Regions from separate parts of the Variovorax sp. GW823-FHT04B03 genome, predicted to be linked through region 2. Evidence: predicted binding sites of a transcription regulator. Region 2 holds the regulator's gene; each other region holds the start of a gene.
What was found. Region 2 encodes sigma-54, which starts transcription at its own class of promoters, with help from an activator protein. Its sites were predicted from a motif close to TGGCANGNAANCTGCTTT; they were not measured.

Region 1 (10,129 bases), on a different contig from region 2:
GACAATGACTTTGCGCTCGCGCTCGGTTTCAGTTTGCTTGGGCCCCGGCACCACGCGGCAGGTATAGAGGTAAACCTGATCGCGGGGACCGGATTGAGCCCCCGATCGCTCAACGACATCCGGGTTGCCCTTGTAGCTGATGTAATCGCAGTCCGAGGTGTCGACGCGCAGGCCGAAACGCCGCAGTTGATAGTCGAAAGTCGACGCAGCGGGCGCCACTGGCCGCCCATCCGCTTCGATCGCCCGCACGAGCTTGAGCGTACGCAGCCGTGTGAGGTTGGTCTCGATCACCGCCAAGGCACGCCGACCGACTGGCCCTTCCGGCGTGAGGCCGGTGCTGATGCCCAGGAAAGCCGAACCAGGCGCCAGCGACGGCAGGAGAAACGACTGCGATTGCGAGTCCATTGGAAGATACAGGTACGGCTCAGTTTGCAGACGCTGAGGTATCGTCGCCTGCGCCCATTGTCCGCCCCATGGCTGCCCGCCCCAACGGAATTCAGCTGCCTGCCACAGCAGCACCCCCTGGATGCCGAAGACCACGGCGAGTGCGTAGGCGAGTGCACGCGGCGCGCCGACAAACACGCGATGCAGCCCCGCTGCCAGGAGCACAGCCGCCACGCATGCCATGGGTAGAAAGTAGCGGCTGTTGCCACTGATGGCGATCCAGATCACCCAGCTGATCAGGAACGCCGCAGCCAGACAGGCAAAGGGCTGACGACTTGGTTGCACGGCCGCAGTGGTGCCGCGCCATCGCCGCCACGCGCCAACCGCCAACCCCATCACGACCAGCATCAGCAGGCCAGCATAGCGCGCGTCGGCCGCCATGATTTCGGTGTGAATCAGCCGCCGCGGGCTCAACATGTCGAAGGGCCGCGCAAGCGCTTCGGTCAGAGAGGAGGGTAGAAAGCGCGGGTCGCGCATTGCGTTGAACAATCGTCCCAGCGCTTCGATCGCCGACATGTACGGAGCGGTTTGGTTGCGCATCTCCCCTGTCGTGGCGTCGGGTGGCTGAAAGACATCGTTCAACATCGGGAAGAACGGGTTGCCGAAGGCCTGCTCAAGGCGCCATGCCCATGGCGCGAAGATAGCGAACGCGGCCCCGCCCGCACAGACCGTAAATACCAGCACGGCGCGCACTCGCAACCGAACCGTCGCCACGCAGCCCAGCACGAATGGCAGTGCCGGGATAAGCGCCAGGAACGCGTTCGACAGCTTCAACGCCGCGGCCGCGCCGAGCAACGCGCCAGCCAAAGCGACAAGGCCGAGGCGGCCGCCATTGAAAGCGTTTGCGATCGCGACGTATCCGCCGAGCGCCAACGCACCCGTCGTGATGTCGGTGAATGACGAGCCTATTTCCTGCAGCAGCACAGGATTGAACAACGCAAGCCCAACCGCAGCCCAGGTCACCACGATAGGGGCCGTGCCATCACTGCGGCGGCTGACGGCGCACGCCAGTTCGTAGGTCATCCACAGGATCACGCTGTGCAGGCACGCGAAGGTGATGCCGATGGCGAGCGAGGGCCAGCCCGCATGCACCATCAGGTACAGGGGGAGATGCGCGTAGGGGTTCAGATAGGTCAGTGACCCCACCGGAAAGAAGTCGATCGCAAAGCGATCGTTGAGGGCACTGAAACCAGCGTACAGGTGGTAATGCAGCGCATCCCATGGCACGTCCTTGCCGGCGAAAAGCGTCCACGCGACCGCGAGCAGCGTGCATATGACGTAGACCGCTGGGCGCGTGAGACTGCGGTTCGCATCGGCAAACCTGAGCCGGCGTCCAACGTTGATAGAGAGGTTCATCCGGCTGAATGCAGAGGGATTGTCGAGTGCGGCATCGTCGCCGCACAGCGATCAACGAAAAAGCGGCCCGTCGAAGGGCCGCTTTTCATCAAGGCTAGCTCACCCAGTTCAGGGGCGGCATTCAGCCGGCACGAACTTCACATTGATGGTCGTCGTGCACTTCCACGTCAGTTGAGCGCTGCCGGTGGCGACGGCCGTGGGGGTCAGGACGATGTTGCCGCCTGCGCCCGGAATGAGTGAAGCAACCGTCACTTCGCCCCCAGCTGCAATTGTCACGCCCGACACATATTTGGTGGCACCAGGGAAGCTGTAGCCGTTGTTGGTCGCCGTCACAGATTGCAGATCCCCGAACGACGACGCCGTTTCGGCCACTGCCAATTTGGCCGGCGCTGCCATCAGAAGAAGTTCGCTGACCTTGGCGCGGGTCGTGTAATCCTGATAGGCCGGCAGCGCCACCGCAGCCAAGATACCAATGATCGCCACAACGATCATCAATTCGATCAGGGTGAAACCCTTTTGCACATTGCGTGCGATAGAACGACGGTTCATTCATTAACTCCAGGTTGGTTTGTAGAGCCCGGGAACCAGCCCGGAGCGAGGAACCTTCCGCAGCATCCGTGCCACCCGGTTCCCCCACTCTGCAACCCTCGATCGGGCCGTCTTTGGTCACAAGATGGTTACATGATGTGACACAACTCGCACTCAGATGCCAAATGTGTCGACAAATTTGTCATGCCCGACCGTTTCCGGTCAGAAGGTCAGCACCCCATCCGCCTTGAGCCAGCGGATGTCCCGCCGCGCCAACCCAGCCACCTCCCGCCCCGCCAGCATCTCGATCTGGCTCATGATTTCCTCGGTCTCGGCCGGCTTGGTGTGGGTGATGTAGATCGGGTACTGCTTGCCCGGATCGATATGCGCCAGCTCGTGCGCCAGCGCCACCGGCGACAGGTGCAGGCTGCGTTCGGCCAAAGCCTCCTCGCGGGAGCTGAAGGCGGTCTCGATGACCAGCATCGCCACGTCGATCGCGTTGACGCGCTCCCAGAACGGGGGATTGCGTTCGGTGTCGCCGCTGAAGACCCAGTGGGCGCCGCCTTCGGCCCTTCGGATGGCGAAGCCGCAGGCCGGCACGGTGTGGACGGCTGGCAGCACCTCGATCAGCTTGGGGGCGTCGCTGCCCAGTTCGAGGCGCTGCCCGACGGTGATCTCGTGAAAGCTCACGAAGGGCGATTCGGGGCTGGGAATGCGTTCGAAATTCGGCCAGATGACGTTGTTGAACACATGCGCCCGCAATGCGTCGATGGTGGCGGCCAATGCATGCACGCGCAGGGGCCGGGCGCGGCGGCTGCCGACGGCGTCGAGCATCAGGGGCAGGGCGGCGATGTGGTCGAGGTGCGAGTGGGTGAGCACCACGTCGTCGATGGCGGCCATCTCGTCGAGGGTGAGGTCGCCGACGCCCGTGCCGGCGTCCACGAGCAGGTCCGCATCGACCAGGAACGAGGTGGTGCGGCAGTCCTTGGCGATGGCGCCCGAGCAACCCAGCACGCGAACCTGCATTGTGGAAGACCCCTTGTATGCGTCTGTCGTCATTTGGTGTCGAACCGGGTGGCGCCGTCCCAGTCCGGGTCCTGCGGGCGAAGCGCCATCGAGGCTAAACGCTGGGCGTAGAGCTGGTAAAGGACTTTTTTCGCATCCGCGGCGAGCAGGGGAGCCAGCAAGTTCCGGCCCAGCGCCCAATCCTGCCGGCGGTAGGCGGCAAGCACCTGGCTCCAGCGGTCGAGTTGCTGCCGTGTGTCCTGCGCCTCGGCCGCGGCTTCCGGCGCGAGCGGGGTGTAGATGGCGACGGCCTGGGCCTTGCCCTTGACGCGCACGCTGTCGAGTTCCTGCCAGACGAAGCCGGGCGCCGCCTCGCGGGTGGCGCCGCTGGCCACGATCTCGACCCCGTAGTGTCCGCTCAGGCCCTCGAGCCGGGACGCGAGATTGACCGCGTCGCCGACCACGGTATAGCTGCGGCGCGCGGTCGAGCCCATGTCGCCGACGCTCATGAGGCCGCTGTTCAAACCGATGCCCGCGCTGATCTCTGGGCGGCCGTTGGCGCGGTGCTGGCGGTTGATGTCGTGCACGGCGGCGGCCATGTCGATCGCCGCCTGCACGGCGAGCGCGGCATGGCCGGGCGTGTCGATGGGCGCGCCCCAGAAGGCCATGACGCAGTCGCCCATGTATTTGTCGACGGTGCCGCGGTGCGCACTGATCACCTCGGTGAGCCGGCTGAAGACGGTGTTCAAGAAAGCCTGCAGCTCGGCCGGCGCCATCTGCTCCGACAGCCGGGTGAAGTCGCGCATGTCGCAGAACATCACGGTCATTTCCTTGCTCTCGGCGCGCATGCTGTAGCGGCCGGGGCGCACGAGCATTTCGTCGACCAGCTGCGGCGGCACGTAGGTGCCGAAGAGCCGCACCAGCCCGCGCCGCGCACGCGATTCGACGAAGTAGCCCCAGCTCATGTTGAGCGCGAAGGCCAGCGCCACCATGACGAGCGCCGACGCCAGCGGGAGCACGAGGCTGTGGCCGACGTAGAGCCAGGTGTTGAGGCCGACCAGCGCGGCGACCACGCCCGCGCCGAGCAGCACGGCGCGCGATGCGGACAGCAGCGACAGCCCGAACGCGAGCAGCAGCCCCGCCGCCAGCACGGTCAGCACTTCATAACCCGGTGCGTAGTCGGGCACGGCCAGCAGGCGCCGGTCGAGCAGGCCCGAGACGATGTTGGCGTGCACTTCGACGCCCGGGAACGCAGCGCCGACGGGGGTGGCGCGCAGGTCCTGCAGGCCGGGCGCGGTGGCGCCGAGCAGCACGATCTTGTCCTTCAACTCGCCCGGCGCCAGTCGGCCCTCGAGGACGTCGGCGGCGGCCACGTAGCGGAACGATCCTGCGCGCGGCCCGCCGGGACCGCGAAACGGCACCTGCAGGCTGGCGCTCTGGTCGACCGGGATGCGCAGCGACCCCAGCACCAGCGCCTGCAGGCGCGGAAAGTTGCCGTCGCCGGCCACGAGCGCCGGCCGCACGGGCGGCGAGCCGTTCGCCAGCCGGTACACCGCCAGCGCCAGCGACTCGTAGTGCCCGGGCGACGCATGCTGGCCTTCGTAGCGGGCGATGAGCGGCACGCTGCGGATCACGCCGTCGTCGCTGCCGTCACCGACCAGGGTGTTCAGGAACCCCGCGACCGGCGCCGCGCGCCCCAGCACCGGCAGGCTGGCGCCGAAGCCGTTCCAGAGCGTGACGAAAGAAGCATGGGGCGGAAAGGCGTCGGGCGGCAGCACCGGCGTCGCCGGCAGCAGCCCCTTGGCGCTGGGCTGTTCGGTGCGCGTGAAGTAGTAGCCGAGCGCCACGGGCTGGCCACGCAGGGCCTGGGCCAGTGTGGCGTCGTGATCGAGGGTGGGCGCGAGCTGGTCGATTTCGGCAGCGAGGCCCGGCACGCCGCTCAATGGCCCGGCTGCAATCTCCTTCAGGCGCCCGAGGCCGGAGCTGCGATCGGGCTCGAGAAACATCACGTCGAAGCCCAGCACGGCCACGTGCTGGCGGGCCAGCAGTTCCGTCGTGAGGCTGGCGATCTTGTCGCGCGGCCAGGGCCACTGGCCTTCGCGCGCCAGGCTGGCGTCGTCGACATCGACGATCACGACCCGCGTGTCGGGCGTGCCCGGCATGGTGGCGCGCAGGCGGGCGTCGTAGATCAGGTGGTCCAGGTGCTCGATCACACCCAGCCGCCAAGCGCCGGTGGCATGGAGCAGCGCCAGCAGCACCGGCAGCAGCGTGATGGCGATGCGCGGCCAGTGCCGCCGCAATGCGCTCATGGCTGATCAGCCTTGGACAACAAATGCCTGTCGGCGAAAAAACGGGGGGCGGAGCGGGGCGCCGGAAGCGGCTCAGATCCGGACGAACTGCATGCGCGAGGCGCCGCCGAGTTCGAGCACGTCGCCTTCCTGCAGCGCGACGGCTTCGGCGCCCAGCGGGGCGCCGTTGAGCGTGACGCTGCCCACGACGGTGGCCGCCACGTAGCCCTGGCGGCGGCGGGTGACGACGGCCACGGCGACGCCGGGCTTGCCGATGGTGGTGACCACCTTCTGCAGCGGGACGTCCTGGCCTTCGTTGGCGCCCGAGAGCACGCGCAGCACAGGCACGCCCAGCTCGACCAGCGCGCCCGATTCGGTGGGCGCCGACGAGAGCGGCATCGGCGCCGAATACTCGGAGAGCGAGGCCCGCACGGAGCCGGGGCCGGCCATGAGGTTGCTGTGCGAACGGAAATGGATGCGGCAGCCGCCGACCTCGATGACGTCGTTGTCCTGGAGCGCCTGCTTCTGGACGGCCAGCGCATTGACGTAGGTGCCGTTGGTGCTGTTGAGATCTTCAATTTCGACTTCGCCGCCGCTCATGTGCAGCACGGCATGCTCGCCGCTGACGGCGAGATTGTCGATCACGATGTCGTTGTAGGCGCGCCGGCCCAACGTCGTGCGATTCTTGGCGAGCGCCACTTGGCCGATGACGACGCCATCGACCGAAATGATCATCTTCGGCATGGCCGATTACTCCCCGTTTGCAAAGATCCAGCACCGTCAGGCGGCGCAAACGGTCCGCCGCCTGGGTTGGCTGCTACATGGCCCCGCGGGTCGCTTCGCTGACGCCCGCCTTGGCCAGAACAACTGAAATGTTATCCCGTCCGCCATTGTCGTTTGAAATTGCAACCAAAAGTGAAGCCATCTCCTTCAGCCCCAGATCACGGCTCAAAAGCGTGAAAAGCTGCGCATCCGGCACCATCTCGCTGAGCCCGTCGGAGCACAGCATGTACAGGTCGCCCGGCCTGGCGCTGTGCTCGTGCATCTCCAGCAACACCTGGGCTTCCACGCCCACGGCCCGCGTCACGAGGTTGCGGGTGGGGGAGTTCAGGGCCTCTTCGGGCGTGATGGCGCCCGCATCGAGCTGCTGCTGGCGCAGCGAATGGTCGCGCGTGAGCTGCTCCAGCTTGTTGTTGCGCAGGCGGTAGCAGCGCGAGTCGCCGATGTGGCCGACGACCACGCGCTGGGGGCGGAACGCCGCCAGCACCAGGGTCGTGCCCATGCCTCGCAGTTCTTCGTGTGTGATGCCCGCCTGGAGGATGGCGCCGTTGGCCTCGTCGGTGGCCGCCTGCAGCGCACGCCGGACCACACGGGCCGGCGCCTGCATGCCGGCCTGGGCGAACCAGCGCCCGAAGCTCGCGTGCATCAGCGAAATGGCCATGGCACTGGCCACCTCGCCGCCCTTGTAGCCGCCCATGCCGTCGGCCAGCAGCGCCAGACCGAGGGCCGGATCGACATGCACCGCGTCTTCGTTGTGGGCGCGCAGGCGCCCGACATCGGTCAGCGCCGCAAACTCCCAGCTCAGCGCCGGTCGACTGGAGAAAAGGGAAACGCCAACACCTGCCATCGTTTGTCAGCGCTCGCTTTTTAAGGGATCAGTGCGCAGCAGCGCGTGCGCGCCGTTGCAGGAAGCGGCCCAGGGCCACGACGAGCACCGCGCCGGCGATCGCGCCCACGTAGTGCATCCAGGGGTTGGCCGCCAGCGCCTCATGCAGCGACACGTCGCTCACGATGGTCTCGCCGCCGACCCAGCCGATCAGCGCGGCGCCCAGCATGACGATGATCGGGAAGCGTTCCATGAGCTTGATCATGAGCGTGCTGCCGAAAATCACCAAGGGGATGCTGATGGCCAGACCCAACACCAGCAGCACCATGCTGCCTTGCGCGGCGGCCGCCACGGCGATCACGTTGTCCAGGCTCATCACCAGGTCGGCCAGCAGGATGGTCCGCACGGCCGCGAACATGCTGCCGTATTCCTTGGACTCGCCGTCGCCTTCGTCTTCCTCGCTGAGCAGCTGCAGGCCGATCCACAGCAGCAGGGCGCCGCCGATGATCTGCAGGTAGGGCAGCGCCAACAGCTTGGCCGCCACCACCGTCAGCACGATGCGCAGCACGACGGCCGCGCCCGAGCCGAACAGCACGGCTTTTTTCTGTTGCGCGGGCGGCAGCGATCGCGCCGCCATGGCGATCACGACGGCGTTGTCGCCCGAGAGGATGATGTTGATCCAGACGATCTTGATCAGACCGATCCAGAAGTCCGTGCTTTGAAGAAGTTCCATGTCTCTGATTCCACTGTGTTGTAGTTAAAAAAGCGCCCGCAACTCAATGCGGGCGCTTTTTCATTTCTGCGTGGTAATGCGAGCGGCGGGAATGCCGCCAGCGGTGGGTGTGCTTTTTACAGCTTGCCCTTGAGCAGCTTGGCCAGCTCCGAGAAGTTGCGCGTCACGGTGAAGCCGCACTCTTCCATGATGGCGAGCTTGGCTTCGGCCGTGTCGGCGCCGCCGGAGATCAGCGCGCCGGCGTGGCCCATGCGCTTGCCGGGAGGGGCGGTGACACCGGCGATGAAGCCGACGACCGGCTTCTTCATGTTGTCCTTGCACCAGCGGGCTGCGTCAGCCTCGTCGGGGCCGCCGATTTCGCCGATCATGATGACGGCGTCGGTGTCCGGATCGTCATTGAAGGCCTTCATCACGTCGATGTGCTTCAGGCCGTTGATCGGGTCGCCGCCGATGCCGACTGCCGACGATTGGCCCAGGCCGATTTCCGTCAGTTGAGCCACGGCTTCGTACGTCAGCGTGCCCGAGCGCGAGACCACGCCGATGCGGCCCTTGCGGTGGATGTGGCCGGGCATGATGCCGATCTTGATTTCGTCGGGCGTGATCAGGCCGGGGCAGTTCGGGCCCAGCAGCAGGGTCTTCTTGCCGCCGGCCGCTTCCTTGGCCTTCATCTTGTTGCGCACTTCGAGCATGTCGCGAACCGGAATGCCTTCGGTGATGCAGATCGCCATGTCCAGGTCGGCTTCGACAGCTTCCCAGATGGCGGCCGCGGCGCCTGCCGGCGGCACGTAGATCACCGACACGGTGGCGCCGGTCTGCGTGGCGGCTTCCTTCACCGAACCGAAGATCGGGATGTTGAAGATCGACTCGCCGGCCTTCTTCGGGTTCACGCCGGCCACGAAGGCGTTCTTGCCGTTCGCGTATTCCTGGCACTTCTCGGTGTGGAACTGACCGGTCTTGCCGGTGATGCCTTGCGTGATGACTTTGGTGTCTTTGTTGATGTAGATCGACATGACTTGTTCCTTAGGCCTTCTTGACTGCTGCCACGACCTTCTGGGCCGCGTCCGCCATGGTGTCGGCGCTGATGATCGGCAGGCCCGACTCGGCCAGCAGCTTCTTGCCTTCGACTTCGTTGGTGCCCTTCATGCGCACGACCAGCGGCACTTGCAGGTTCACGGCCTTGCAGGCTGCGATCACGCCGGTGGCGATGGTGTCGCACTTCATGATGCCGCCGAAGATGTTCACGAGGATGGCTTCCACGTTCTTGTTCTTCAGCATGATCTTGAAGGCTTCCGTGACCTTCTCGGGGGTGGCACCGCCGCCCACGTCCAGGAAGTTGGCCGGCTCGCCGCCGAACAGCTTGATGGTGTCCATGGTGGCCATGGCCAGACCGGCGCCGTTCACCAGGCAGCCGATGTTGCCGTCCAGCGAGATGTAGGCGAGGTCGAACTTCGAGGCTTCGACTTCGGCCGCGTCTTCTTCGTCCAGGTCGCGCAGGGCCACGATTTCGGGGTGGCGGAACAGCGCGTTGCTGTCGAAGTTGAACTTGGCGTCCAGGGCGACGACGTTGCCCTTGCTGTCACGGTTGAGCGGGTTGATCTCGACCAGCGAGGCGTCCGTCTCCATATAGCAGGTGTAGAGCTTCTTCAGGATGTCGACCGTCTGGGCGGTCGAATCGGCCGGCATGCCGATGCCGTCGGCGATTTCCTTGGCTTGCGCGTCGGTCAGGCCGTCCTTGGGGTCGGCGTAGACCGTGATGATCTTCTCGGGGGTGGAATGGGCCACTTCCTCGATGTCCATGCCGCCTTCGCTCGAAGCGATGAACGCCACCTTCTGGGTGGCGCGGTCGGTCACGGCCGAAATGTAGTATTCCTTGTTGATGTCGGCGCCGTCTTCGATGTAGAGGCGACGCACCTTCTGGCCTTCAGGGCCGGTCTGGTGGGTCTTGAGCTGCATGCCGAGGATCTCGCCAGCCAGCTTCTTGACGTCTTCGATCGACTTGGCGACCTTGACGCCACCGCCCTTGCCGCGGCCACCCGCGTGGATCTGGGCCTTGACGACCCAGACCGGGCCTCCAAGCTTCTGGGCGGCCTCGACCGCCTCCTGAACCGTATAGGCCGGGATGCCGCGCGGCACCGGCACGCCGAACTTGGCAAGGATTTCCTTGCCTTG
Region 2 (10,129 bases):
AAATTCACAGATGCTATTGGTCAAACAGGAGCTGCTCGCGGCGCTCGCGAACACGCTCGAAACCCTCTCTCCCGGCGCCGGCGCCAAAGCCGCGTTCGAGTCGCCCAAGGTGGCGGCGCACGGCGATTTCGCCAGCACCGCTGCCATGCAGCTCGCCAAGCCGCTGGGGCGCAAGCCTCGCGAACTGGCCGAGGAACTGAGCGCTGCGCTGCTCGCCACCCCTGCTTTCGGCCAATGGGTCGAGGCCATCGAGATTGCCGGCCCCGGCTTCCTCAACATCCGCCTGAAGGCTGTCGCCAAGCAGCAGATCGTGCGCGAGGTGCTGGCCGCCAGCGAAGCCTTCGGCCAGCAGCCCGCCACGGGCGAGAAGGTGCTGGTCGAGTTCGTGTCGGCCAACCCGACCGGTCCGCTGCATGTCGGGCACGGCCGCCAGGCCGCGCTGGGCGACGCGATCTGCAACCTGCAGGCCTCGCAGGGCCAGAGCGTGTGGCGCGAGTTCTATTACAACGACGCCGGCGTGCAGATCCAGACGCTGGCCAACAGCACGCAGCTGCGCGCCAAGGGCTTCAAGCCCGGCGACCCCGAGTGGCCCAGCGGCGAAAAAGCCCCGGCCTACAACGGCGACTACATCGCCGACATCGCCGAAGACTTCAAGGCGAAGAAGACCGTCAAGTCGGACGACCGCGAATACACCGCCAGCGGCGACATCGACGACCTGGACAGCATCCGCGAATTCGCCGTGGCCTACCTGCGACGCGAGCAGGACCTCGATCTGCAGGCCTTCCGCGTGCGCTTCGACAACTACTACCTCGAGTCCAGCCTCTACACCAGCGGCCGCGTCGAGGCGGCCGTGGCCAAGCTCGTGGCCGCCGGCAAGACCTACGAGCAGGACGGCGCGCTGTGGCTGAAGTCGACCGACTACGGCGACGACAAAGACCGCGTGATGAAGAAGCAGGACGGCACGTACACCTACTTCGTGCCCGACGTGGCCTACCACATCGCCAAGTGGGAGCGCGGTTTCCACAAGGTCGTGAACATCCAGGGCACCGACCACCACGGCACCATCGCGCGCGTGCGCGCCGGCCTGCAGGCCGCCGGCGAAGGCATTCCCGAGGGCTACCCCGACTACGTGCTGCACACCATGGTGCGCGTCATGAAGGGCGGCGAAGAGGTCAAGATCAGCAAGCGCGCCGGCAGCTACGTCACGCTGCGCGACCTGATCGAGTGGACCAGCACCGATGCCGTGCGCTTCTTCCTGCTCAGCCGCAAGCCCGACACCGAATACACCTTCGACGTCGACCTGGCGGTCACCAAGAACAACGACAACCCCGTGTACTACGTGCAGTACGCCCACGCGCGCATCTGCTCGGTGCTCGCGGCGTGGGGTGGCGACGTGGCCGCGCTCAAGGCGGTCGACCTGTCGCCGCTGGACAGCCCGGCGGCCCAGGCGCTGATGCTGCTGCTGGCCAAGTACCCGGCCATGCTGACGGCGGCGGCGAAGGATTTCGCCCCGCATGACGTGACTTTCTACCTGCGCGAACTCGCGGCCAGCTACCACAGCTACTACGATGCCGAGCGCATCCTGGTGGACGACGAGCCGGTCAAGCTGGCGCGTCTCGCACTCGTCGCAGCGGCCGCGCAGGTGCTGCACAATGGCCTCGCGATCCTCGGCGTCAGTGCGCCGAGCAAGATGTGAATCACCCTCTGAACATGAAGAAGACAAGCAGACAACGCGGCAACATCGTCATCGGGCTGATCATCGGCCTGGTGCTCGGTCTGGGCGTCGCCCTGGGCATCGCGGTCTACGTCACCAAGGTGCCGATCCCGTTCGTCAACAAGACGCAACGCGGCGGTGCCGAGCAGGACGAAGCCGAAGCCCGCAAGAACCGCGACTGGGACCCGAACGCGCCGCTGGCCGGCAAGGCCGGCGCGCCCAAGCCCGCCGCCACGCCGCCGGCCGCCACGGCCACCGGCCCGGTGAACCCGATCACCGGCGCGCCCGCCACCGTGGCGCCCGGCACGCCGCCTGTCGCCACCGCGCCGGTCACCGCCCCGGCCCCCGTGGTGGTGGCGCCCAAGCCGACGCGCCCCGCGCCGGTGCCGGCCGAAGCCAACGCCCTGCCGCCGTCGAACGATCCGCTGGGCGACCTCGCCCGGGCCCGCGCAGGCGGCAGCAGCACGACCACCGCGTCCGCCGCGCCGAGCCACACGACCGCCGCCGCACCGTCGTCGTCGGGTGCCGATCCCTTCATGTACTTCGTGCAGGCTGGCGCCTTCCGCACCACCGACGACGCCGAGGCGCAGCGCGCCAAGCTGTCGCTCATGGGCGTCGAGGCCAAGGTCACCGAGCGCGAGCAGGCCGGTCGCACGGTCTACCGCGTGCGCGCGGGTCCGTTCAACAAGAAGGACGACGCCGACCGGCTCAAGGAACGGCTCGACGGCGGCGGTCTCGAATCGGCGCTGGTGCGCGTGCAGCGCTGACCCGTCGGCGCTTTTCCTGAACAGCCTTTAAGCTCTCGCCCGCGCGGCATCTGCCGCACTCGTTTGTCAATTCCAGCGCCTCGGGCGCGCCGCCCACGGGGAACTCCCGGCGGCGCGCCGGCTCTGTACTGCGGTACCCACAGGAGAACCTTTTCCATGAAACGTCGTGACTTTTCGCTGGCCGCCACTTCGATCGGGCTGCTTTCGCTGGCTGCCGTTCCGGCACACGCCCAGCGCGCGCCCAAGGCCGGCACCGATTTCCTCGTGCTCGACAAGCGCGTGCCCGTCGATGCACCCGCCGGCAAGGTCGAGGTGGTCGAGTTCTTCTCGTACAACTGCCCGCATTGCAACGACTTCGAGCCCTCGCTCGAAGCCTGGGTCAAGGCAGCCCCGAAGGAAGTGGCCTTCCGCCGCATCCCCGTGCCCTTCGTGGGCAACGACGTCGAAGCCAAGCAGCGCCTGTACTTCACGCTCGAAGCCATGGGCAAGCTGGACGAGTACCACCCGAAGGTCTTCGCCGCGATCCACGCGCAGCGCCAGAACCTGAACGGCGACGCCAACATCCAGGCCTGGGCCGAGCGTGCCGGCCTCGACGGCGCCAAGTTCAAGGAAACCTTTGCGTCCTTCGGCGTGGCCAGCAAGGCCCGCCGCGCGGCGCAACAGACCGAGGCCTACAAGGTCGCCGGCGTGCCGGCCCTGGCCGTGGCGGGCCGCTGGTATGTCGACGGCGAAACCGCCGGCAGCATGTCCAAGGTGCTGCAGGTCGCGACCTTCCTCATCGGCGAAGCCAAGAAGGGCTGACCGATCCGGCGACCTGCTTTTTTGGTCGAATGCAAGGCCCGCTTCGGCGGGCTTTTTCATTGGCGGCGGTGGGCAATTGCCATCCCACGCATACAATGTTTCAGAGCAAGTTTCGTGCCTTTATGACATTGCCCTCCATCCCCACATTCCCCACCCTTCGTCGCCTCGGCCGCCTGGCTTTCGGTGCGCTGTTGCTGGCCGGTGCCGCCTCGGGCGCCCTGGCCGAAACCGCCGACCGCACCAAGCCGATGAACATCGAGTCCGACTCGATGCGCTACGACGACCTGAAACAGACCAGCGTGTTCACCGGCAACGTGCTGGTCACGAAGGGCACGATCATCATCCGCGGTGCGCGGCTGGACGTGCGCCAGGACGCCGAGGGCTACCAGTACGGCGTGGTCACGGCCGCGCCCGGCAAGCTGGCCTATTACAAGCAGAAGCGCAACGCCGGCGACGAGTGGATCGAGGGCGAGTCGGAAGTCATCGAGTACGACAGCCGCGCCGACAACGTCAAGTTCATCCGCCGCGCCGTCATGCGCCGGCTGATCGGCGCCACGGCCAACGACGAGAGCAGCGGCGCGCTGATCGTCTACGACCAGAGCAACGACACCTACACCGTCAACGGCTCCCTCGTGCCGCCGAACGCCGGCGTCTCGGCGGGCGGCGGCGGTCGCGTGAAGGCCATCCTCACGCCGAAGGCCACACCGGCCCCGGCGGCGCCCGGCTCCGCACCGGCAGCCGGCGGCAAGAAGCCCGCGGCCCCGGCACCCACCCCCGCGCCCGGCGCCGGGCTGCGCCCGACCACCACGCTGGGCGGCACCGAAGGGGAAGGGCGCAAGTGATCGAAACCGCAGGAACCCAGACCGCCGACGGCATTCCGGGCAGCCGCCTCGTGGCGCGCGGCCTCAAGAAGAGCTACGGCAGCCGCACGGTCGTGAAAGACGTCTCGCTCGACGTGCAAAAGGGCGAGGTCGTCGGACTGCTCGGCCCCAACGGCGCGGGCAAGACCACCTCGTTCTACATGATCGTCGGGCTGGTGCGCGCCGACGCCGGCGAGATCACCATCGACGGCGAGCCCATCGCCCACATGCCTATTCACCGCCGCGCGCGCATGGGCCTGAGCTACCTGCCGCAGGAGGCCTCGATCTTCCGCAAGCTCACGGTCGAGGAAAACGTGCGCGCCGTGCTCGAGCTGCAGCGCGAGCCCGACGCCAACGGCCGCATGATGCCGCTGACCAAGCAGCACACCGAAGAGCGACTGGCCGACCTGCTGGCCGACCTGCGCGTGGACCACCTGCGCGATTCGCCCGCGCTCGCGCTGTCGGGCGGCGAGCGTCGCCGCGTTGAAATTGCACGCGCGCTGGCCACCCAGCCGCGCTTCATCCTGCTGGACGAGCCCTTCGCCGGCATCGACCCGATCGCGGTGATCGAGATCCAGCGGATCATCAGTTTCCTGAAAGAGCGCGGCATCGGCGTGCTCATCACCGACCACAACGTGCGTGAAACGCTGGGCATCTGCGATCACGCGTTCATCATCAGCGACGGGCACGTGCTGGCACAAGGCACACCCTCGGAGATCGTCGACAACGCCGAGGTACGCAGGGTGTACCTGGGCGAGCACTTCCGGATGTGACCGTGCGGCGAGGGTCAAGGATCATCGTGGCCGCCGTCCGCGCGGAGCTTCCTCGCGGGGGCCGCCGCGCACGGCCGCCCGAAGCGGCCGGCCCGCCCCCGGTAGGGGGTTGGCGTAGCGCGAAGCGCGCAGCCTGGGGGGGAGCCATTTCCTCATGAAGCAAGGGCTGTCCCTTCGCGTCTCGCAGCATCTGGCGCTGACGCCACAGCTGCAGCAGTCCATTCGCCTGCTCCAGCTCTCCACGCTCGAACTGAGCCAGGAGGTGGAGCAGATGCTGGACGAGAACCCGTTCCTCGAACGCACCGCGGAAGAAGCGGCGCGCGAGGAGTTCGGGCTGGACACGGCCGACGCGCCGGTGCCGCGCGACGACGCGGGCGAGGGTGAGGCCGAGTTCACGCCGTCCGCCGCCAGCACTTCCTCCACGTCCAGCGACACCAGCACCTCGACCCCCGACACCGACGGCCCCGCCGCCGAGATCGCCGAGCGCGAGCCCGACTGGGAAGGCGACGGCACCGTCGACATGGCGCCCGACGACAGCGAGTGGGGCAGCGACGCGCCCGCGCGCCAGAACAACCTGGGCGACGACGAACGGGCCGATGCCACCGAACTCGCGCGCAGCCAGGAGTCGCTGCAGTCCTTCCTGCACCGCCAGGCGTTGAGCCTGCGGCTCAATGAAAACGACTGCGCCGCGCTGCGCTTCCTGATCGAATCGCTCAACGACGACGGCTACCTCGAAGACTCGCTGCCCGCGCTGGCCTCGGGCCTGGCGGGCGACGACAACGACCAGTTCGACGACCTCGTGCACCACTTCCAGGTGGCGCTGGGCCTGCTGCAGAGCCTGGAGCCGGTGGGCGTCGGCGCGCGCGACCTCGGCGAATGCCTGAGCATCCAGCTGAAGGCGCTCGCCAGCGAAGACGAGACCGAGGCCGAAGCGCTCATCCGCAAGACCGCCATCGCGATCTGCAAGCAGCCCATGGAGCTGCTCGCGCGGCGCGACTTCAAGCGCCTGGCCACGCTCACGCGCACCAACGAAGACCTGGTGCGCTCGGCGCTGCAGATCATTGCGCGGCTCGAACCCAAGCCGGGCCGCCGTTTCGTCGACGTCGAGCGCAACATCGTCATTCCCGACGTGATCGTCACCAAGACCGGGCGCGGCACCAACGTGAAGTTCCGCGTCATGCTCAACCCCGAGGTCATGCCGCGCCTGCGCGTGCACGACATCTACGCCGGCGCGCTCAAGTCGCACAAGGGCGAAGGCAGCCAGGCGCTGTCGCAGCGGCTGCAGGAGGCGCGCTGGTTCATCAAGAACATCCAGCAGCGCTTCGACACCATCCTGCGCGTGAGCAACGCCATCGTCGAGCGGCAGAAGAGCTACTTCGTGCACGGCGAGCTGGCCATGCGCCCGCTGGTGCTGCGCGAGATCGCCGACGAACTGGGCCTGCACGAGTCGACCATCTCGCGCGTGACCACCGCCAAGTACATGGCCACGCCCTTCGGCACGGTCGAGCTGAAGTACTTCTTCGGCTCGGCGCTGGGCACCGAGACCGGCGGCAACGCGTCGAGCACCGCGGTGCGCGCGCTGATCAAGCAGTTCGTGAGTTCCGAGAGCATCAAGAAGCCGCTGTCCGACAGCCAGATCTCCGAGATGCTGAAAGAGCAGGGCATCGAGTGCGCGCGCCGCACCGTCGCCAAGTACCGCGAAGCGCTGCGCATCGCGCCCGCCAACCTGCGCAAAGCCCTGTAGAAGACCGACGATGACGAGCCGCCTGCTGTCGCGTTGTGGGCATTGGGTGGTCGTCATCGCGGCGGCGCTGCTGTTTGCCGGCTGCGCCACGCTGCCCGACGAGGCACCGCGCCCGCCCACCAAGGCCATCGCCGTCTCGGCCGACACCGCGCTCGGCAAGATCGCGCTGGCCTCGCAGCCCGATCCCGACCTCAGCGGCTTTCGCCTGATGCCCGGCGGCGACTTCGCCTTCGACACGCGGCTGCAGCTGGCGCGCCGCGCGCAGCGCACGCTCGACGTGCAGTACTACCAGATCGAGAACGACGAGACCGGCCGCTACCTGCTGCGCACCCTGCGCGATGCGGCCCAGCGCGGGGTGCGCGTGCGCCTGTTGATGGACGACCTGTACACGTCCGGCGAAGACGAACTGCTGCTCGGCCTTGCCGCCACGCCGAACGTGGAGCTGCGCCTGTTCAACCCGTTCCCGGCCGGGCGCGGCAGCCTGCTCAAGCGCTTCACCGCATCGCTGTTCGACTTCAGCCGCGTCAACCGCCGCATGCACAACAAGCTCTTCATCGCCGACGGCGCGATGGCGGTGGCGGGCGGGCGCAACATCGGCAACCAGTACTTCCGCCGCACCACGGGCCCGAACTTCATCGACCTCGACACCTTCGTCACGGGTGCGCTGATCCCGCGCCTGGGCGTGCTGTTCGACCAGTACTGGAACAGCCCGCACGTGCGCCCGATCGGCGCGGTCGTGCACACCGACCTGCCGCGCGAAGAGCTGCAGCGCCGCTTCGACGCCGCCACCGGCCCCGACACCACGCCCCCACCGCCCAGGCCCGCGCCCAACGACCTGCTCGGCTACAGCCCCGTGGCCGACGACCTCGACGCCGGCAAGCTCGGCCTGATCTGGACCACCGCCGAGGCGTATGCCGATTCACCTGACCGCGTGATCGGCAAGACCGCGTCGTATGGCGGCGTGCCGCTGCTCGACGTGGACAGCGTGCGCTACAACGTGGTCGAGCAGATGCGCCGCGCGCGCAGCGAGGTGACGCTGGTCTCGCCCTACCTGATCCCGGGCGCGTCGGGGCTGGAGGTGATGCGCGAGATCCGCGGGCGCAACGTGAAGATCAGCGTGGTCACCAACTCGCTCGCCGCCACCGACGAACCGCTGGTCCACACCGCCTACCGCCGCTACCGCGCCGACATGCTCGCGCTGGGCGCCGAGCTGCACGAGCTGAGTTCCGCGCGCACGCGGCGCAGCGTGCGGCTGGGTTTGTTCGGCACGTCGGTGGGGCGGCTGCATGCCAAGTCGGCGGTGATCGACCAGCGCATCCTGTTCGTCGGCTCGATGAATTTCGATCCGCGCTCCGAGATCCACAACACCGAGATCGGCCTGTTCATCCGCAGCCCCGAGATGGCGCAGCAGACCCTGAAGCTGCTCGACGTGCTCAAGCAGCAGGGCGCCTACCGGCTGCGCTTTGCCGAAGGCGCCGATGCGGGCGCCACCGGCTCGCGGCGCATCGAGTGGGTCAGCGAGGAAGGCGGCAAGACCACCGTTCTGCACGAAGAGCCCGACTCGGGCTTCTGGGACCGCACGATGCTCGAGCTGCTGTCGCCGCTCACGCCCGAGAGCTTGCTCTAGGGCCTCAGGTGCCGCGCACGGCCGACCACACCAGCCGCAGGCCCAGCAGGCCCATCACGCCGCCGGCCGCGCGGTCGATCCAGGTCTTGTAGCGCAGGTAGGCCGCGCGCGGTGCGGCCGAGGACAGCGCCAGCGCGACGATCGCGTACCAGCCCGTCTCGATGCAGAAGATCACCGCCGGCACCGCGAGCGCCAGCACCAGCGGCACCTCGCGCGGCAGGAAGGCCGCGAAGATGCTCGCGTACACCACCGCCGTCTTCGGGTTGCTGATCTGCGTGGCCAGGCCGAGCAGGAAGGTGCGTCCGCTGCGGCCTTGGCTGCGGGGCGAGGCGTCCGTGTCGGGCGTGATCGCGAGCGGCTGGCGCGCGCCGCGCCAGATGCGAAAGCCCAGGTAGATCAGGTAGGCGCCGCCGAAGGCCTTGATCGCGAGGTACAGCGCCGGCACCGCGAGAAACGCTGCCTGCAGCCCGGCCAGCGCCGCGATGGAGAACGCCAGCCCGCCGGCGCCCATGCCCAGTGCCGCCGCGAGCCCGTCGCTGCGCGAGGCCACGGCCGTGCGCGCCACCATCACGAAGCTCGGGCCCGGGCTCATCGCGCCCACGGCCATGGCGCCGGCAATGCCGAGCAGGGACAGGAGGTGGGCGTCGGTCATGAGTGGGCTCCGGTGGGGGATGGGTTCATTGCACGTTCACGGCTTCGACCTGCACCAGCAGCTTCACCTTGTTCTCGAAGCCGAAGTTCAGGCCCCAGGTGATGCCCCAGTCGCTGCGCTGCACGGTGGCCTCGAAGTCGCCGCCGCAGACCTGGCGGTTGATCAGCGGGTTCAGGTAGCAGTTGAAGCGCACGGCCTTCAGCGTCACCGGCTTGGTCTGGCCCATGAGCGTGAGCGTGCCGGGCACGTCGGTCACCTTGTCGCCGCTGAAGTCGATGCGCTCGGCCACGAAGCGGCCGGTGGGGAATTCGGCCACGTTGAAGAAGTCCTTGCTCTGCACGTGGCGGTTGAGCAGGTCGACGCCGGTGTTGATGGAGCTAATGTCCATCGTGATGTCGACCTTGCCGCTGGCGCCGGTGCCGTCGATCTGCACCGAGCCGTCCTTGGTGCTGAAGCGGCCGCGGTTGGTGGTGGTGCCGTAGTGGCCCATCTCGTACATGACGAAGGTGTGGGTCGGGTCGATCACGTAGCTGGCGTTCTTGACCGGCCCGCCCGCGGGTTTGGCGGCCAGCGGCGGCGCCGTGTATTCCTGGGCCGTGGCGGCCAATGGCAGGGCCGCGCCCGCGCACAGGGCCGCGGCGAAGAAGAGCTTGTTCATGGCAAAGGAAGAGAGATGCATGGGAAATGAAATCGTCGTCACAGCGGCCCGAGGCCCGCGAGCGTCAGCTTGAAGCGCACCTGCACCTCGTTGCCGACCACCGAGGTGTCGGTCCATTCGCCGTCGCCGACCTTGTAGTCGAGCCGCTGGATCGTGAGGGTGCCCGTGGCGACCGAATACGCGCCGCCCGACGACGCGATGCTCACGGGCACCGTCACGTACTTGCTGACGCCCTTGATGGTGAGCTTGCCGGCCATCTCGAAACGGCCCTCGCCCAGCGCCTTGATGGCGCTCGAGCGGAAGCTGGCCTGCGGGAAATGCGCGGTGTCGAACCAGGTCGGCTTGGGCAGTTCGGCATCGCTCATGGGCACGCCGAAACCGGCGCTGGCGGTGTCGATCTGCAGCACGACCGAGCCGCCCTCGGGCTTCTTTGGGTCGAAGGCGACCTGCGCGTCGAAGCGCGTGAAGCTGCCTTCTACCGGTACGCCCATCTGCTTGCTGACGAAGGCGATCTGGCTCTTCTCGGGCACCAG
Region 3 (10,129 bases), on a different contig from region 2:
CCATGGTGCTGGGCGCCGCGGCCAACACCAACGCGCGGGAAAGCGCCGAGTACCTGCGCATGCACTGGCGCTCCGCCGTCGTCTGGTCGGCCGCACTCGTGGCAGCGGGCCTGCTGGCGGGCCTGTTCGCGCAACGCGGTGCCACGGCGCCGCGTGCGCGGCGGCCGTTCTGGGCGCGCTCGCTGCTGCTGCTCATCCTGCTGGCCGCCTGCGTCGCCTACGTGAGCAAACCCTGGCGCCGGCTGCACCCGGTCGTCTTCTGGACCCAGTGGTCGCAATCGCTGCAGGACCAGCGCGCCGCCTGGGCCGACCAGGAAAAGACCCGCGATGCGCAGATGGCCCAGGCCCGGCAGATCGCCCCGGTGATCACGCGCGAGGGACCGTCCACGGTCGTGCTCGTCATCACCGACAGCATCAACCGCGACAACATGGGCCTGTACGGCTACGGCCGCCCGACCACGCCGCGCCTGCAGGCGCACAAGGCGCAGGAAGGCGACCGCATGGCCGTGCTGCGCAACGCCTGGTCGGTGGACGCGAGCACCCTGCCCGCGCTGCGCAACATGTTCCATTTCGGCGAGCCCGCGAATGGAAACGACGGGAACCGCGGGAACGGCGACAGCCCGCCCCACCTGCTGGCCCTGGCGCGCGCCGCCGGCTACAAGGTCTGGTGGATCAGCAACCACGACGACCTGGCCATCGAGCAGCAGCACGCGCGCTACGCCGACGTGGTCGACATGGTGAACCGCACGCCGGGCCGCGCCAGCGCCTCGCTCGACGGCGAGATCCTCGACTGCGTGCAGGAGGCCTTTGCCGACACCAGCACCGAGCGCAAGCTCATCGTGGTCCACCTGATGGGCGCGCACCCGCACTACAGCCTGCGCTTTCCCGAGAACGCCAACCCCTTCGACGACAGCGTCGACGCGGTCGAGAACGGCCTCGTGAAGGACGGCCGCTCGGCCTGGGTGCGCCACTTCCGCCAGGAGTACGACGCGGCCCTGCTGTACCACGACTTCGTGGTGTCGGAGCTGCTGCAGCAGACCCGCAGCACCGGCAAGCCGGACGACTACCGCGCCTGGATGTACCTGTCGGACCACGGCCAGGAAGTCGGCCACGGCAGCGACCGCGCAGGCCACAGCCCCGCGACCGCCTCGGGCTACCGCATCCCGGCCGTCGTCTGGCGCAACCGCGAGCCGCTGCCCACCGGCGCCGCCACGCAGCAGCCCTTTCGCGCGGACTGGGCCGGCTGGAGCCTGATAGACCTGCTGGGCATCCGCTGGAGCGGGCAGAAGGCCGAGCGCAATGTGCTGGGCGACAGCTACCGGTGGCAGGCGCCGGAGATTCCGGTGGTGGTGGAGTCGTTCTCGAAGTAGCGGGAGGTCAGCGGTCGGCCACCGGCCGCACGGCGTGGATGGCCTCGGCCGCCTCGTTCTGGCCGATCCATGCGTTGCTGAAGTCCACGGCATAGAAGTGCTGCGCGGCCTCGCTGCCCGAGCCCGACCAGAACTTGCGCAGCGGCGTATCGGGAAAGCGTGCGCTGTCGATGGTGGGAACGGAGGTTTCGCGGGCGCACCACCGGGGCACGGTGACGGGCTCCCGTTCGGGGCTCAGCTCGAGCGTGAAGGTCTCGTCGACCAGGCCATGGTCGCAACGCCGCAGCGCCGCCAGCTCCACGATGGTCGGCAGCCGCCATTGCGAGATGCCTTCATGGCCCTTGGCGTTGAGCGCCTGCACGCGCTCCTGCGCGTCCATCAGGCTCAGGGCTTCGGCCTCGCCGACGCAACGCCCGCCCTGCCAGGTCTGCCCCAGCGCGCAGCGCAGCCAGCGCAATCCGGTGGCGGCGTCGAGGACGACGGCCGTCGATGCCTGCGCGGAGGCTTGTTCTTTCGGTGAGGCGGTCTGGTCGCAGCCGGCAAGCAAGGCGACAGCCGCCAAGGCGGCGGCCTTCCACTTGCCATCACGGGCAAGCATTGATTTCTTCATGAGAACTCCCTGCGGTCAGCAACTTGGATCGAGATCGAACTCGAATCCTACCGCCGGGTGCGCGAGGTCCTGGGGCCTGCCTGGGCCCGCAGGACATCGACTCGATGCGCCGTCAGTGCGCCGGCACCAGGAAGTCCTGGCTGATGCGCCCGCCCAGCTCGTTCACCCGATCGAGGAACTGCGTGAGGTAGGCATGCAAACCCGTCGCCAGGATCTCGTCGACGCGTGCGTACTGCAGGTCGGCCAGCAGCTTGCCGGCACGGCGTTGCGTTTCGGCGCTCTGCTCGTTCTGCACCTTGGCGAGGTTGTTGACCACCTCGACCAGGCTGGCGTGCAGCGAGCGCGGCATGTCGGCGCGAAGAATGAGCAGCTCGGCCACGCGCTCGGGCTTGATCACGTCGCGGTACACCTTGCGGTACACCTCGAAGGCCGAGACGCTGCGCAGGATCGCGCTCCAGTGATAGAAGTCGTACTCTTGGTCTTCCTCGGTGGCGGCGCCGAAGAACTCGCTGTTGAGCGCGTGGAACTTCACATCGACCAGGCGCGCCGTGTTGTCGGCACGCTCCAAAAAGGTGCCAAGGCGCGAGAAGTAGAACGCCTCATCCTGGAGCATGGTGCCCAGCGTGACGCCGCGCGACAGGTGCGAGCGGAACTTGACCCACTCGAAGAACTGCCCCGGGTCGCGCTCGAAGTCGCCGGCGCGCAGCATGCGGTTCACTTCGAGCCAGGTGGTGTTCTGCGTTTCCCAGGCTTCGGTGGTGAGCGCGCCGCGCACGGCACGCGCGTTCTCGCGCGCCGCCTTCAGGCAGGAGACGATCGACGACGGATTGCTCTCGTCCTTGACCATGAACTCCATGACTTCGTTGGGCGTGATCTGGTCGTACTTCTTGCTGTACCAGGGCAGCAATTCGCTGATCGAGAGCACGCCCTGCCAGCCGTACTTGGCAACCTCGGCCGACTGCGGCAGCAGCGAGGTCTGGTAGTTGACGTCGAGCATGCGCGCCGTGTTCTCGGCGCGCTCGGTGTAGCGCGACATCCAGTAGAGGTGGTCTGCGGTGCGGGACAGCATCGTGGGTGCTCCTACTGCGATTGGCTTTGCGACTGCGTGGCCGCCTTCGGCTTGGCCGTGCGGTCCGCTTCGAGAATCCAGGTGTCCTTGGTGCCGCCGCCCTGCGACGAGTTGACCACCAGCGACCCTTCCTTGAGCGCCACGCGCGTGAGGCCGCCGGGCACCATCTGCACTTCGCTGCCCGAGAGCACGAAGGGACGCAGGTCGATGTGGCGCGGCGCGATGCCGGCGTCGACAAAGGTCGGCGAGGTCGACAGGCTCAGCGTGGGCTGGGCGATGTAGCCGTCGGGCTTGGCGATGACGGCCTTCTTGAAGTCCTCGATCTCGGCCTGCGTCGCGGCCGGGCCGATGAGCATGCCGTAGCCGCCGGCGCCGTGCACCTCCTTGACGACCAGGTCCTTCATGTTGTCGAGCGTGTACTGCAGCTCGTCCTTGTTGCGGCACATGTAGGTGGGCACGTTCTTCAGGATCGGCTTCTCGCCGAGGTAGAACTCGACCATCTTCGGCACGTACGGGTAGATCGACTTGTCGTCGGCCACGCCGGTGCCCACGGCATTGCAGATCACGACGTTGCCCTGGCGGTAGGCGCGCATGAGGCCCGCGCAGCCGAGGGTGGAGGTCGGGCGGAACACCTCGGGGTCGAGGAAGTCGTCGTCGACGCGGCGGTAGATCACGTCGACCCGCACCGGGCCGCGCGTGGTGCGCATGTAGACGAAGTCGTCCTTGACGAACAGGTCTTGTCCCTCGACCAGCTCCACGCCCATCTGCTGGGCCAGGAAGGCATGCTCGAAGTAGGCGCTGTTGTACATGCCGGGCGTGAGCACCACCACCGTGGGCTCGGCCGTGGCCGGCGGCGCGCTGGCGCGCAGGGTTTCGAGCAGCAGGTCGGGGTAATGGGCGACCGGCGCGATGCGGTTCTGGTTGAAGAGCTCCGGGAAGAGCCGCATCATCATCTTGCGGTTCTCGAGCATGTAGCTCACGCCGCTGGGCACGCGCAGGTTGTCTTCGAGCACGTAGTACTCGCCGTTGCCCTGGGCATCGGGGGCGCGCACGATGTCGATGCCCGAGATGTTCGAGTAGACGTTGTGCGGCACGTTCACGCCCATCATCTCGGGGCGGAACTGGGCGTTGTTCAGGATCTGCTCGGCCGGGATGATGCCGGCCTTGATGATTTCCTGGTCGTGGTACACGTCGTACAGGAAGCGGTTGAGCGCCGTGACACGTTGCACCAGCCCCTTTTCCATGCTCTCCCACTCGTGGGAGGGAATGATCCGGGGCAGCAGGTCGAACGGGATCAGCCGCTCGGTGCCGGAGCCGTCCTCGTCCTTGGCGCCGTACACCGCGAAGGTGATGCCGACCCGGCGGAAAATCATTTCCGCCTCTTCACGCCGCGATCGCATCACCTCACCGGGTTGCTTCGCAAGCCATTGGTCGTAGCGCTTGTAGTGCTGTCGGATTGCAGCGCCCGCATAGGGGAGCTGCTCATACATCTCGTCGAATTTGTGCATGGAACGACCAATCTCCTTGAGCCATAGCTTAGCAAGTTCGAGGCCAGTAGAAGCCCTAGGTTTGGGCCCGATGCGAGGGCATTTCGCGTTTCGGACCGTCATGGCATGCGGTGGCGCCAGTAGCGCAGGTCGTGCGCGCGTTCACACTTCAGCTCGGCCGGCGCCGGGCTCGCCCAGTGGGCGGCGCCGCAGCGCGGGCTGTCGACCACCTGCACGCCGCGTTCGACATAGCGCGCCACCACCTCGGGCGCGGGGTGGCCGAAGCGGCTGCGGTAGCCGGCCTGCACGAGCGCGATGCGCGGGCGCACGGCATCCAGAAAAAGCTCGCTCGACGAGGTCTTGCTGCCGTGGTGCGGCACCAGCAGCACGTCGGCCGACAGCCCGGGCGTGCGCGACACCAGCGCGGCCTCCTGCAGCCGTTCGATGTCGCCGGCCAGCAGCGCCGTGGCGCGGCCGTTGCCGATGCGCAGCACGCACGACACGGCGTTGGGCCGCGTGAAGCCGAGATAGTCGCTGTCATAGGGAAACAGCACCTCGAAGTCGACCCCGTCCCAGGTCCAGCGCTGCCCGGCCTCGCAGCGGCGCGCGGGGCGCAGTGCCTGCAGCGGGTGCCCGGCCTCGATGGAGCTCAGCAGCGCCGCCTGCGGCTGCATGGCGAGCACGGCGGGCGCGCCGCCGGTGTGGTCGATGTCGCGGTGGCTCAGCAGCAGCAGGTCGAGCCGCTCGCCGCGTGCGCGCAGCAGGGGCACGAGCACGCGGTGGCCCGCGTCGCTGTCGAGCCCGTAGCGCGGCCCGGCGTCGTACAGCAGGCTGTGCGTGGCGGTGCGCACGAGCACCGCGTTGCCCTGCCCGATGTCGGCGGCGAGCAGGTCGAACTCGCCCACCGCAGGTCGCGCTGGCTGCCACAGCAGCACCGGCAACAGCAGCGGCAGGCCGAGCGCGCGCATCGACCACGGCAGGCGCATCGCCAGCAGCACGCCGCCTGCCACGCCACCCGCAGCCAGCCACGCGGGTAGCGCGGCCATCGACAGCGTGGCGAACGGCAGGCCGGCGAGCGCCTGCAGCAGCAGCGCGAACAGCTTCACGGCGCCGGCCGCCACGTCCCACAACGGCGGCACCGCCACGCCGAGCATCGCCAGCGGCGTGATCACCAGCGTCACCCACGGGATCGCGAGCGCGTTGGCCACCAGCCCGACCGCCGACACCTGCTGGAACAGCAGCAGGCTCAGCGGCGTGAGCGCCAGCGTGATCGTCCATTGCTCGCGAAAGAAGCGGCCCAGGCGCGTGAGCGCGCCCACCCGCCCTTCGCCCGGCACGGCCGTGGCGGAGGCGAACAGCACCGCCACCGCCACGAAGCTGAGCCAGAAGCCAGCCTGCAGCAGCGCCCACGGATCGGCGCCCACCACGACCGCCGCCGTCAGCAGCCAGACGTGCGGCCACGGCCAGCGCCGGCCGGTCAGGCGCAGCAGCGCCACGGCCGCGAGCATCCAGACCGTGCGCTGCGAGGGCACGCCCCATCCGCTGAAGAGCGCGTAGAGCGCGGCCAGCAGCACGCCGCCCGCGAGCGCGGCCTGTTGCGCGGGCAGCCGCAGCATGAGCCGGCTGCTGCGCCGCCAGAGCGCGCCCACGACGTGCGCCGCGAACCACGCGAACAAGGTGATGTGCAGGCCCGAGATCGACATCAGGTGCGCCACGCCGGTGGCGCGGAACACATCCCAGTCGGCGCGGTCGATGGCGCCCTGGTCGCCGGTGACCAGCGCGGCGATCACGCCGGCCTGACGCCGGTCGTCCACGCGGGCGAAGACGGCATCGCGCACGGCCTCGCGCGCCCGCTCGATCGGGTGCCGCCACGTCGTGCCCAGCAGGCGCGGCGCGGGGTCGCGCGCCCCGGCGCGGACATGGCCCTGCGCATGCACGCCCTGCTCCCACGCCCACAGCTCGCTGTCGAAGCCATGCGGATTGAGGTTGCCGTGCGGCGCGCGCAGGCGCACGGTCAGTTGCCAGCGCTGGCCGGCATGCACCTCGCCCACGGTGCGCGCGACGGAGGCACGCCGCTCGGCGGGCTGCTCCCACATCCCGCCGTAGTCGCCGTACCAGGCGAGTGCGATGCGCGACGGCACCTTCGGCGGCGCATCGCCGCGCGAGGCCTCGGCCCACTGCGCCGTCTCCACATCGAAACGGAAGCGCGTTCCGATCTCGCCGGGCTGCGGCATCTGCGAGACCACGCCCGTGAGCCTCAGGTCGCGCCCTTCGAGTGACGGGTTCAGCGCCCCCTGCGCATAGGCCGTGGCGCGCGATCCGGCGAGCCCCGCGCCGGCCATCGCACCGCAGGCCAGCGACAGCATCAGCACGAACAGCCGAGGCCCACGCCACCGCCACAACAGCCATCCACCGCCGAGCCCCACGAGCAGCAACGCGGCGTAGATACCGGCCGTCCACAGCAGCGGCTGGCGCAGCTGCACCGCCGCGCCGAGCAGCGTGCCGCCCAGCGCAACGAAGGCCCCCGACCCACCCGCGACAGCGTCGGACGCACGCCGCGACTGCCCTCCCCACACCCCGGAATCCATGATGCAAACCCTCCCCCAACCCACGCTCGATGGCGCGTTAATTGCTTGGCAACTGGGCTAGTATGCGTCTCACCAGAGACATCTTTTCGATGCAACCTCGCTGCACTGCACGCCCCTACGCATGTCCATCCACGCCGCACTCCACCACGTCACCCACTACACATACGACCGCCTGGTGCAGTTGGGCCCGCAAGTCGTGCGACTGCGCCCCGCGCCCCATTGCCGCAGCAATGTGATCTCGTACTCGCTGCGGGTCGAACCGGCCGAGCACTTCGTCAACTGGATGCAGGACCCGTTCGCCAACTACCAGGCGCGGCTCGTGTTCCCCGAGAAGACGCGCGAGTTCAAGGTCACGGTCGACCTCGTGGTCGAGATGGCGGTCTACAACCCCTTCGACTTCTTTCTCGAGCCGCAGGCCGAGAACTTCCCCTTCAAGTACACGGCCTCGCAGGCCGAAGAGCTGGCGCCCTACCTCGTCACCGAGAAGCCCACGCCGCTGCTGCAGGCCTACCTCGACAAGATCGAGCGCAAGGAACAGCGCACCATCGACTTCCTGGTCGGCATCAACCAGCAGGTGCAAAAGGACGTCAGCTACCTCATCCGCATGGAGCCCGGCGTGCAGACGCCGGAAGAAACGCTGAGCAACGGCAGCGGCTCCTGCCGCGACTCGGGCTGGCTGCTGGTGCAGCTGCTGCGCCACTGCGGCCTGGCCGCGCGCTTCGTGTCGGGCTACCTGATCCAGCTCACGCCCGACGTGAAGGCGCTCGACGGCCCCAGCGGCACCACGGTCGACTTCACCGACCTGCATGCCTGGTGCGAAGTGTTCCTGCCGGGCGCCGGCTGGATCGGCCTCGATGCCACCTCGGGCCTGCTGGCCGGCGAAGGCCACATCCCGCTGGCCTGCACGCCCACGCCGTCGAGCGCCGCGCCCATCGAAGGCGGCGTCGACGAGTCCGAGGTCGAGTTCAGCCACGAGATGAAGGTCACGCGCATCTACGAATCGCCGCGCGTCACCAAGCCCTACACCGAAGAGCAATGGGCCGAGGTGCTCGCGCTCGGCGACGCGGTCGATGCGCGCCTTGTCGCCGGCGACGTGCGCCTGACCATGGGCGGCGAGCCCACCTACGTGGCCACCAGCGACCGCGACGCGCCCGAATGGAACACCGACGCGCTCGGCCCCACCAAGCGCGGCTACGCCACAGAGCTCGTGCACAAGCTGCGCGCCGAGTACGGCCAGGGCGGCTTCCTGCATTTCGGCCAGGGCAAGTGGTACCCGGGCGAACAACTGCCGCGCTGGGCGCTGTCGATCTTCTGGCGCGCCGACGGCCAGACGCTGTGGCACGACCCCGAGCTGTTCGCCGACGAGCGCTTTCCCACGCACTACACGAGCGAGGACGCGCGCCGCTTCACCACCGTGCTGGCGCACAAGCTGGGCCTCACCGAGCGCTACATCCAGCCCGGCTACGAAGACACCTACTACTACCTGTGGCGCGAACGCCGCCTGCCGGTGAACGTCGACCCCTTCGACTCCAAGCTCGACGACGAACTCGAACGCGTGCGCCTGCGCCGCGTGTTCACGCAGAAGCTCGACGCGGTGATCGGCTACATGCTGCCCATCGAGCCCGGCAACGCCAACAGCGACACGCCCGCGCTCGCCGGCCCCGGCTGGAAGACCGGCCCCTGGTTCCTGCGCGACGACCGCCTGTTCCTGATCCCGGGCGACTCACCCATGGGCTACCGCCTGCCGCTCGACTCGCAGCCGTGGGCCAGCAAGGGCGACTACCCCTACCTCATCGAGCGCGATCCGACCGCGCCGCGCGCCGCCTTGCCCAGCGCGTCCGACTACCGCGCGCGCTATGCCACCGCCACCCCGGTCGCCGGCGCCGACCTGGGCGAGGTGCCCTACACCTTCGGCGCGCCGCCCGTGGTGGCCGCGTCGCTGCGCATGCAAAGCCCCGGCGATGCGGCGAAGGGCGATGCGGCAGCTGCTGCGGATGCCGCCACGCCCGCCACGCGCCAGCCGCTGCGCGGCGAATCGGCCCACTGGGTCACACGCACCGCGCTGTGCGTCGAGGTGCGCGACCCGCGCCGCGCCAACGGCCCCGCAGCCGAAAAGAAAGGCAGCGCCTCGGGCGTGCTCTACGTCTTCATGCCGCCGCTGGCGCGCCTGGAGGACTACCTCGACCTCGTCGCCGCCGTCGAAGCCACCGCGCAGCAACTGGGCGTGCGCATCGTGATGGAAGGCTATCCGCCGCCGCGCGATCCGCGCCTGAAGATGCTGGCCGTGACGCCCGACCCGGGCGTGATCGAAGTCAACATCCACCCGGCCCACAACTGGAAGGAACTGGTCGACCACACCGAGTTCCTGTACAACGCCGCGTTCGAGACGCGCCTGTCGGCCGAGAAGTTCATGACCGACGGCCGCCACACCGGCACCGGCGGCGGCAACCACTTCGTGATGGGCGGCGCCACGCCGGCCGACAGCCCCTTCCTGCGCCGGCCCGAGCTGCTGGCCAGCCTGCTGCTGTACTGGCACAACCACCCGTCGCTGAGCTACCTCTTCTCGGGCATGTTCATCGGCCCGACCAGCCAGGCGCCGCGCGTGGACGAGGCGCGCAACGACCAGGTCTACGAGCTTGAAATTGCGCTGAAGGAAATCGCCAAGAACCGCGAGATCTACGGCCAGAACATGCCCGCGTGGCTGGTCGACCGCACGCTGCGCAACATCCTGATCGACGTGTCGGGCAACACGCACCGCAGCGAGTTCTGCATCGACAAGCTCTACTCGCCCGACTCCAGCACCGGCCGCCTCGGCCTCCTGGAACTGCGCGCCTTCGAGATGCCGCCGCATGCGCGCATGAGCATCGCGCAGCAGCTGCTGATCCGCGCGCTGGTCGCCCGCTTCTGGGACGCGCCCTACCAGGCGCCCGTGACCCGCTGGGGCACCGAGCTGCACGACCGCTTCCTGCTGCCGACCTTCGTCAAGATGGACTTCGACGACGTCA

Region 1: AC1RAD_RS23830 (pilin) is a predicted target of sigma-54. The motif match lies at 2,406-2,423, and genes of this name have one in related genera.
Region 3: AC1RAD_RS16940 (transglutaminase family protein) is a predicted target of sigma-54. The motif match lies at 7,155-7,172, and genes of this name have one in related genera.

The regions. Positions count from the first base shown of each region.
Region 1 is NZ_JBXAIT010000005.1:588,858-598,986, forward strand. Features, by position in the region: gene AC1RAD_RS23825 (hypothetical protein) at 1-1,800, opposite strand, end outside; gene AC1RAD_RS23830 (pilin) at 1,909-2,349, opposite strand; gene AC1RAD_RS23835 (3',5'-cyclic-nucleotide phosphodiesterase) at 2,551-3,354, opposite strand; gene AC1RAD_RS23840 (CHASE2 domain-containing protein) at 3,384-5,642, opposite strand; gene AC1RAD_RS23845 (FHA domain-containing protein) at 5,715-6,365, opposite strand; gene AC1RAD_RS23850 (Stp1/IreP family PP2C-type Ser/Thr phosphatase) at 6,439-7,248, opposite strand; gene AC1RAD_RS23855 (TerC family protein) at 7,277-7,960, opposite strand; gene sucD (succinate--CoA ligase subunit alpha) at 8,077-8,970, opposite strand; gene sucC (ADP-forming succinate--CoA ligase subunit beta) at 8,981-10,129, opposite strand, start outside.
Region 2 is NZ_JBXAIT010000001.1:387,354-397,482, forward strand. Features, by position in the region: gene argS (arginine--tRNA ligase) at 11-1,696, shown strand; gene AC1RAD_RS01730 (SPOR domain-containing protein) at 1,711-2,481, shown strand; gene AC1RAD_RS01735 (thiol:disulfide interchange protein DsbA/DsbL) at 2,638-3,282, shown strand; gene lptA (lipopolysaccharide transport periplasmic protein LptA) at 3,405-4,124, shown strand; gene lptB (LPS export ABC transporter ATP-binding protein) at 4,121-4,915, shown strand; gene rpoN (RNA polymerase factor sigma-54) at 5,070-6,659, shown strand; gene AC1RAD_RS01755 (phospholipase D family protein) at 6,670-8,286, shown strand; gene AC1RAD_RS01760 (LysE family translocator) at 8,291-8,938, opposite strand; gene AC1RAD_RS01765 (YceI family protein) at 8,964-9,596, opposite strand; gene AC1RAD_RS01770 (YceI family protein) at 9,635-10,129, opposite strand, start outside.
Region 3 is NZ_JBXAIT010000003.1:825,859-835,987, forward strand. Features, by position in the region: gene AC1RAD_RS16915 (sulfatase-like hydrolase/transferase) at 1-1,370, shown strand, start outside; gene AC1RAD_RS16920 (Lcl C-terminal domain-containing protein) at 1,378-1,968, opposite strand; gene AC1RAD_RS16925 (alpha-E domain-containing protein) at 2,093-3,049, opposite strand; gene AC1RAD_RS16930 (circularly permuted type 2 ATP-grasp protein) at 3,061-4,557, opposite strand; gene AC1RAD_RS16935 (DNA internalization-related competence protein ComEC/Rec2) at 4,656-7,124, opposite strand; gene AC1RAD_RS16940 (transglutaminase family protein) at 7,246-10,129, shown strand, end outside.